One region of the Parageobacillus sp. KH3-4 genome, then DNA from elsewhere that is predicted to be linked to it. Evidence: riboswitches for the same ligand, from Rfam matches in the RefSeq annotation. Region 1 holds a riboswitch; the other holds the start of a gene.

Region 1 (4,216 bases):
CGCCGCTCCCTTTCTCACGAAATTGAAACAGCGTGATTCCGCCATCGATCGCTTCTGTTAACACTTCGAATGGCTGTTTTTTACAGTTTACACTTCCCATAATAAAATACACTTTCAATCGTTGCTTCATCTCTTCACTCGCGATCCGCGCCAATTTCCTCACCTACCGTGTTTGGTTGTCCCGGTACGCCCAATGGTTCGTCGGACCGTGGCCGTGGCCGATGCCTAATTCATGCTCAATGGCGGCTTGAATGAACGATTTCGCTGTCTGCACCGCTTCTTGAACCGTTTTTCCTTTGGCGAGCTCCGCCGTGATCGCCGCGGAAAACGTACAGCCCGTTCCGTGCGTATGTTTCGTATCAATGCGCTTGCTTGTGAAATAGAAAAATTCGCTGCCATCATATAATATATCGACCGTTTCCTCTCCGTCATCGTCGTGTCCGCCTTTAATTACGACATATTTCACTCCCTGTTCATGCAGGCGTTTCGCCGCTTCTTTGCGGTCCTCGATCGTTCGAATCTCCAGGCCGGTTAACGCTTCTGCCTCTGGAATGTTTGGGGTTGCCACCATCGCGAGCGGAAGCAAATATGTTTTCAGCGCGCTTACCGCCTCTTCTTGCAACAGCGGGGCGCCGCCTTTGGCAATCATGACCGGGTCGACGACGAGACGGTCCCATCCGAATTGTTTCACTTTCGCGGCAACTGCTTCAATAATTTCTGCACTAAACAGCATCCCCGTTTTTACCGCATCCGCTCCTAAATCGGTGCCGACGGATTCCATTTGTTGCGCGACCGCTTCCGGCGACAATGGGTACACTCCTTGCACGCCGAGCGTGTTTTGCGCCGTTACCGCCGTTAACGCGGACATTCCGAATACACGCAATTCTTGAAACGTCTTTAAATCCGCTTGAATCCCAGCGCCGCCGCCGCTGTCTGAACCGGCAATCGTCAACGCTTTATATACCATGATTTTCTCTCCTTTCATTCTCCTTGTTCGATGCGCCCGTATTTGCTGATTTCCTCCGCTTCCACGCGGGAAAGCGCGTCCAAAAAGGCGATTTGGAAGCTGCCAGGTCCTTGGTCTCCTGCATTTTTTGCTGCGATTTCTGCGGCAACCCCGTAGCTGACAAGCGCCGCTGCCGCCGCTTTTAGCACATCCCGCTCCACCGCGGCAAAAGCGCCGATCACGGATGTCAACAAGCAGCCGGTCCCGGTTACTTTCGTTAACAATGGATGTCCGTTATGAATGATATATATTGTCTCTCCATCTGTCGCGACATCGTCTTTTCCGGTAATGACGACTACCGTTTTCAGCTGCTTCGCCGCTTTTTTCGCCAAAGCAACGACATCGCCGCTTCCTTCTCCAGCGTCAACTCCTTTAATCTTCCACGTTTCCCCAATAACATTGGCAATTTCCGCCGCATTGCCGCGAATGGCCGATACTGCCACATTGCGAACGATGTTTCGCGCCGTCTCCGTGCGATACGGCGTCGCGCCGGCGCCAACAGGATCAAACATAACCGGGACGCCCGCTTCATTTGCCGACTTTCCGGCGATGACCATCGCTTCTACTTCCGTTTGATTTAATGTTCCGATATTTAAAACGAGCGCTCCGGCGATTTTGGCCATATCGGCGACTTCCTCTTTCGCATACGCCATCACCGGTGAAGCGCCTAACGCAAGCAAACCGTTCGCCGTAAAATTCGTTACGACAACGTTCGTAATATTATGTACGAGCGGGTTGGCTTTTCTCACCATTTGCAATACGTTTGCCGCTTCCTGGCTATTCATGTCCCATCCTCTCCCTTTTTTGCAAAATAAAAAACACTTTGCGCGCAAGCAAAGTGTATACGCATCTCATAGTCACTTTCCCTGCGCTGGCATTACCCAAACAGGTTCGAGCGGTCAACGGCGGAATATAGCCGTACTCTCAGCCTGCTTCCGCAAGCTCCCGCAAATAACATATATAATTTTTCACCAAAAAGTCTACTCCTTCTTTTCACATATTGCAAGTGAAATTATTACGAACGGTGTTTTCTCATTCCTGTCATCGTTGATCTTTCGGTTAGCGCAGGGGAGCGATGCTGCGGCTCCCATAAATTAAATAAATCAAGATCGACAATGTATCGAGGGCGGCGTTTTGTTTCTTTGTAAATTTTTCCAATATATTCCCCGATCAAGCCAAAGGCAATCAGCTGCAAGCCGCCGAGAAACCAAATGGATATAATGAGTGATGTCCATCCTGTCTGCGTATGGCCGGTAAATTTTAAAAAAAGGAAATATCCTCCGAATAATAGGCTAATGAAAAAAGAAGCAAAGCCGATGAGTGAAATCATGCGAATCGGCGTAACGCTAAACGAAGTGATTCCATCAAAAGCAAACGCAATCATTTTTTTGAGCGGATATTTCGTTTTTCCTGCAAGACGCTCTTTCCGGTCATATTGGACGGTTGTGGAACGGAGGCCAAGCAGCGGCACGATTCCGCGCAAAAACAAATTCACCTCTTCAAACCGTTCAAGCTCCTCGACCGCGCGCCGGCTCAGCAAACGATAATCGGCATGGTTATACACAAGGTCGACCCCCATCGCCCTCATCAGTTTATAAAACCATTGGGCGGTGTGGCGTTTAAAAAACGTATCAGTATCACGCTTATTCCGCACCCCATATACGATTTCATAGCCTTCATGAAACTTTTCGATGAAGTCGCGAATAACAGCAATGTCATCTTGCAAGTCGGCATCGATGGAAACGATGCAATCAGAACGCGTTTTCGCGGCTAAAAGTCCCGCCAGCAGCGCGTTTTGATGACCGGCGTTGCGCGCAAGTTTCAACCCTTTTACGTCTGGATAACGCAAGCTTGCTTTATAAATAATGTCCCACGTCGCGTCATCGCTTCCATCATCGACAAACAATAACGCGCTTTCGGGAGAAATAAGCCGCTCGGCGATCAGCTCCTCACGCAGGCCGCGTAGCCTATCGATCGTTTCCGGCAATACTTCTTCTTCATTGTAACACGGCACGACAATCGTAAGCATCGGTTCGTTCATGTCTATCCCCTCCTTACGGCATCACCTTGTACAAATAAATCGTCCATGCCGATTGTTTGGAACGAAACACTTTTACAAGCGCCAGCTGATTTTGTTTTGCGTTTTCAATCGGCAACGCCGAAAAAATGTAACGGCCGCCCATTTCGTGAAACACGTCGGTATTTAGCTGTAAACGTCTAATTGTTCGTTTGGAATGTTTTTTAAACATATAATGTTTCCCTAATTCGTCGACAAAAATGTAGCAGCGCCCTCCCCATTCATCAAAGTATTCGCGCAGCTTTTTGTTTTTTGCCAGCTCTTGCTCGATAATTTGGCGAAACTTGTGCTTATACGAAAGCGGATAAAAATTGTTATACGTATCCAACGTGTAAAAGCCGTTATATTGCGCGATTGCCGGATGAATGCCGATGCTGGCGACACGGTATGTATGAACGGGCCGTCCAATATATTCTTTCATTTCTTGAAACTGCTTTTCCGCATAAAACTCGCGAAACGACGGCTTATTGCGATGCGCAACTTCCTCGTTAAAAGCGGCAAGAACGACGAACTGGGCAGCAAGCGCCGCAAAACACACATTTTTCCATAAAATTCCTTGTTGCCATAAAATTTTGAGCGAAACGGCAAACAGTACGTAAATAACTGTCGGCCGCAAAAAGTGATAGCGGGCAAAATTAAATTTATCAAGAATGTCGAAACGCTCCGTTAACGGAACCCATCCTTTGTAAAACCAAAACGCGTACCACGTCGACAGCGCGACATTCAACACGTGTAAAAATATAAACAGCTTTTCCTGCTTCCATAACTTTTTCATCCAAACGATGTACAACGCCGTTAACGTCACCGGCAAAATGACCAGTCCGTGCACCGTCATCACATGCGTATGGCCGAGAACGTAATTTTTCACCATCAAACGTACGACGCGCCACAGCGGCAGACGAGCGTGAAAATATTCATCACGGCTCGTCGGTTCATCGGAAAATAACAGCGAATGAACAAAGCGATAATCAATCGCCAAATAAATGGCAATCATGTAGACAATGGCAAAGAAAAAACGCCAATTCCACCCTTTTCCACGGATGACGTCAACGAGCCACCATATTCCCATCGCGCTTAAGAAAAAGAAGAAACCGAGCACAAAACTTGAATAAAACGGCAATAATGTAAGTACA
Region 2 (4,216 bases), 1.6 Mb from region 1:
TTCTGTAATTTCCTCTTCACTTCGTTTTTCCAAACGAAGCGAATATGCAATCTCCTCCCGCACGGAATTAGCGACAAACTGAAATTCCGGATTTTGAAAGACAAACGCAATCAAACGATGAAGCTGTTTCAGCCGCTTGCTGTCTTCTCCGTATAACTCATATGTTCCGTCTGTGCGGATCAGTTTCATCAACGCGTGCAACAACGTGCTTTTCCCGGCACCGTTTTTGCCGGTAATGGCAATCCATTCCCCCGCACGCACAGTCGCTTCATCGACGCGTATTTTTACATCGCGCAGGCGGTATCCACGAAATTGGCGAAGATGAATCATTTTCTCTTGTTGGACGGCCGCCCGCCGGTATTGCCGCTTCGCTATATATTCATCCCAGACGCCAGGATGCCAAATGCCTTGGGAAGCAATGACGTCTTTATAATTAGAAAACACCGTTTGCGCTTGACCATCAGCAATGATCTTGCCTTGATCGTTCAATAAAATAATCCGATCGACGAAATCAAGCACATGATCGATTTTATGTTCGACGATGATCACTGTTTTGTCGCGAGCGATTTGTTTGACCGTCTGCCAAATCGCTTTCGTCCCTTCTTCGTCAATCATCGCCGTCGGTTCGTCCAAAAACAGCACATCCGGCTCTAACGCGAGCGCGGAAGCAAGGGCGAGCCGCTGCTTCATCCCTCCCGATAACGTATGAATATCAGTATGTGGATCGACAAAAAGCCCAACCGCTTCTAGCAGATTTTCGATCCTCTCTTTCATCTGTTCGCGCGGCACACCGATGTTTTCAAGCGCAAAGGCAATCTCTTCATCGACAAACGGCATGCAAAATTGTGAATCAGGATCTTGAAAGACATAACCCCAATGATCGGGAAGCTGCACCCGTTCCGCTTTCATCGGAACGTCGATTGAATGCGGAATCAAGCCAGACAGCACTTGCAACAATGTCGATTTTCCGCACCCGGATGGACCGAGCAACAACACTTTTTCTCCTTCGTAAAATGTGATCGATAAATCTTTGAATAACAGCGTATCTTTCCCAGGAAATTTCAAGCGCAACCGTTCCACAGAAGCTATCGGTTTCATCGTTCGCACGCCACCTTTTTAACGATCAAGCGCGTCGTAATCATCTTTTGAAGCTGGACGCAGCATTTGTACCACTCCCGTTTTTTCCAACGCCTTTACTAGCGAAGCAGCGAAAACACCAGAAATGACAATCGCGCCAATAAAGCGGGCGATAAGGAATAACGCCAAGTTCCAAGGAGCCAGTGCTTCAATATACCCTTTGTAAAAATCCATCACAAGCGAACCGATCGTCGAGCCAATCGCTCCAAGCGACACGACCAACGCGTCAAATCGTTTATAGCGAAATGCGGCAAACACTGCTTCCGCTAAAAGTCCTTGCACAACTCCGTAAATGAGCACTTCTAACCCCCATTCGGAACCCATAATCAATTCTCCAGAAGAAGCAGCAATTTCCGCCAATAGCGCGACGCCCGGTTTACGAATCAACAAGTACGCCACCGACGCAGCGATAAACCACATGCCGTAAATCAATTGATCAATATGGAAGCCGAGTGGCTTAACAGAGTAATAAAGCGGCCCCCAAATTTTATAGATGATCCCAAAAACGACAGCAATCACAATTGTCGTTAAAATATCAACGAGCCTCAATCCTTTAGTTGTTGCTGGCATGTTCTCTTATCTCCTTTCTTGCTGATGGCCATGTTTCTAAACGATATGCCATTTCCCAAAATTCGTACTCATATTCACTGCTAATAAGAAAATGCTGCTCCATCCGCTTGCGATCAGATTCGGTAACTGCTTTGGCGATCGCATCCAAACGGGCGATTTGCTCTTTCACTAGGCCGCGAAACCATTCGGAGCTGTATGTTCCAATCCATTTCTGATAGATTGGCTCTTCTGGCTGGCAATCTTTTAATCTCTCGCCAATTTCATAATAGAGCCAATAGCACGGCAAAATCGCTGCAATCACATCTCCTAGATGTCCTTCGTACGCAGCCCGGTACATATGCGACGTATATGCGTATGCGGTTGGGGCCGGAATAAATGACGCTTTCTCTTCTTCCGTGATCCCAAGCAGCTCGGCAAACGTCTCATGCAAAGATAATTCCGCTTCACATGTGCTTTGGGCATGATGCGCCATGCGTGCGGTTGTCGCCAAATCCGGAGACTTCGCCGCTCCAAGCGCTTGCACTCTCGCAAAATGGCGCAAATAATATGCATCTTGCATGACATAATAACGAAAACGAACAAGGTCTAGCGTCCCTTCCCCCAACTCTCTCACAAAAGGATGTTCAAAACTTGCCTGCCAAATGGTGTCGGCCTTTTTCCGCAATTCCATCGCAAACGACATCTTTATCTCCCCTTTTAAAAAAATAAACACCACTTCCTTTACAAAAGCGCAAAGAAAGTGGTGTTAAACACTAGTCGCCAAAAAACACGGAAAAACCACGACTGCGCCACTCCACTTCCCTACGCTGGTATTACCCAGATCAGGTTCTAAGGGTCTCAAAGGCACACTTTGATCTCAGCCTTTCTGAAGGCCCCCCTAGTGGATTGTGCGTCCGCTATGAAATTTTCTTATTTGAGTATATCATATCACTGTGAATATCATTGTCAACCCTTTTTCGGCTACGCATCCGAAATTTTCGCCACATCGCCTATATAACGCGTTTCCCCTTCGCGCCCTGCCGCGTTCGTCAGGCGCTTCACCGCTGCATATGCTTGAATTTTTACACCGACGATCGTTTTCAGACTGGCCATCTGTCGTTGCCGATAATCGTATTCCCTATGCCAATCCAATGCGCTTTTACTTGCTTTCTCAATCCCCAACCTGCCGCTGCGATCATCTGATCTATATCCCCGCATGTTGACACGCTGTCCACATTGCTTCTTTTGCCGCAATTCTGTATCATAGAAAAAGCAAACGACTACATCATCATAATGGAGTGGAGAACGTGGCAAACGTATTTTTAAAACGAAAGCGGAAAAAACGGTTAGAACAAGGACATCCGTGGATTTTTCAAAGCGAAGTCGATTATATTGAAGGTGATTTTGAGCCAGGCGATTTTGTCGATGTATACAATCATCAACGCTACTTTTTGGCAAAGGGCTATATTAACCCGAAATCGCAAATTATTGTGCGCGTTTTGACACAAAATCCCGATGAAGAGCTAAATGAACAATTGTTTGTCGCCCGAATCCGCAAAGCATGGGAGTACCGCCAGCGAATGATTCCCGGCGTTCGCTCATGCCGTGCCATTTACGGCGAAGCCGACTTTTTGCCGGGGCTGATCGTCGATAAATACGAAGACGTGCTTGTCGCGCAAATTCTTTCTCTTGGAATGGAAAAACGGAAAGACTGGATTTTGCGCGGCTTGCTGGAAGTTTTTCAGCCAAAAGCGATTTATTTGCGCAATGACGTGTATGTCCGCGAGCTGGAAGGATTGCCTCAAGAAAAAGGCTTTTGGTACGGCGAGTCGGAAACGGAAGTGCTGATTGAAGAAAACGGCGTCAAATATATCGTTGACATTGAAAACGGGCAAAAGACGGGATTTTTCTTCGACCAAAGACAAAACCGCGCGGCGATTAAACCGCTTATTAACAGCGATACAACGGTGCTCGATTGTTTTACTCATACCGGTTCGTTTATGCTCAATGCGTGCTTATATGGAGCGAAACACGTCACCGCGGTCGATATTTCCGAACACGCTATTGAAACTGCAAAGCGCAATGCGGCGCTAAACGGCTTTACCAACGTCGATTTTGTCGTCGCCAATGCCTTCGATTATTTGCGCGAAGCAGTTCGCGACGGAAAGAAATGGGATGTCGTCATCATTGACCCGCCGGCGTTTGCGAAATCGGCACAAGCCGTTCCGAAAGCGTTGCGCGGCTATAAAGACATTAACTTAAACGGCTTAAAGCTTGTCAAAGATGGCGGCTTTTTCGTCACCGCCAGCTGCTCGTATCATGTTCACGCCGATTTGTTCCAAGCGATGATCGCAGAAGCGGCGTTTGACGCGAAGAAAATTTTGCGGCAAGTGTACTGGAGCGGCGCCGGCTACGACCATCCGAAGCTGCTTGCCGCCGACGAAGGCGATTATTTAAAATTTGCCATTTACGAAGTGCGCTCGCGCAGGTAAATAGTAGAAAACGCTTAGGATTATCACTTGTCCTAAGC

Evidence for each region. A riboswitch is a leader RNA that binds a small molecule or an ion and turns the genes downstream of it on or off. The one in region 1 is predicted to bind thiamine pyrophosphate.
Region 2: it holds a riboswitch for thiamine pyrophosphate, as region 1 does, so the genes downstream of both, tenA (thiaminase II) here and thiM (hydroxyethylthiazole kinase) in region 1, are expected to answer to the same signal.

Annotation. Positions count from the first base shown of each region.
Region 1 is NZ_AP025627.1:1,545,189-1,549,404, reverse strand. Features, by position in the region: gene thiE (thiamine phosphate synthase) at 1-154, opposite strand, end outside; gene thiD (bifunctional hydroxymethylpyrimidine kinase/phosphomethylpyrimidine kinase) at 164-967, opposite strand; gene thiM (hydroxyethylthiazole kinase) at 982-1,791, opposite strand; TPP riboswitch at 1,853-1,965, opposite strand; gene MWM02_RS08065 (glycosyltransferase family 2 protein) at 2,022-3,047, opposite strand; gene MWM02_RS08060 (DUF6044 family protein) at 3,061-4,216, opposite strand, start outside.
Region 2 is NZ_AP025627.1:3,121,847-3,126,062, forward strand. Features, by position in the region: gene MWM02_RS15705 (ABC transporter ATP-binding protein) at 1-1,098, opposite strand, end outside; gene MWM02_RS15710 (ECF transporter S component) at 1,117-1,707, opposite strand; gene tenA (thiaminase II) at 1,691-2,389, opposite strand; TPP riboswitch at 2,489-2,596, opposite strand; gene MWM02_RS15720 (hypothetical protein) at 2,668-2,904, opposite strand; gene MWM02_RS15725 (class I SAM-dependent rRNA methyltransferase) at 2,994-4,178, shown strand; gene MWM02_RS15730 (MFS transporter) at 4,211-4,216, opposite strand, start outside.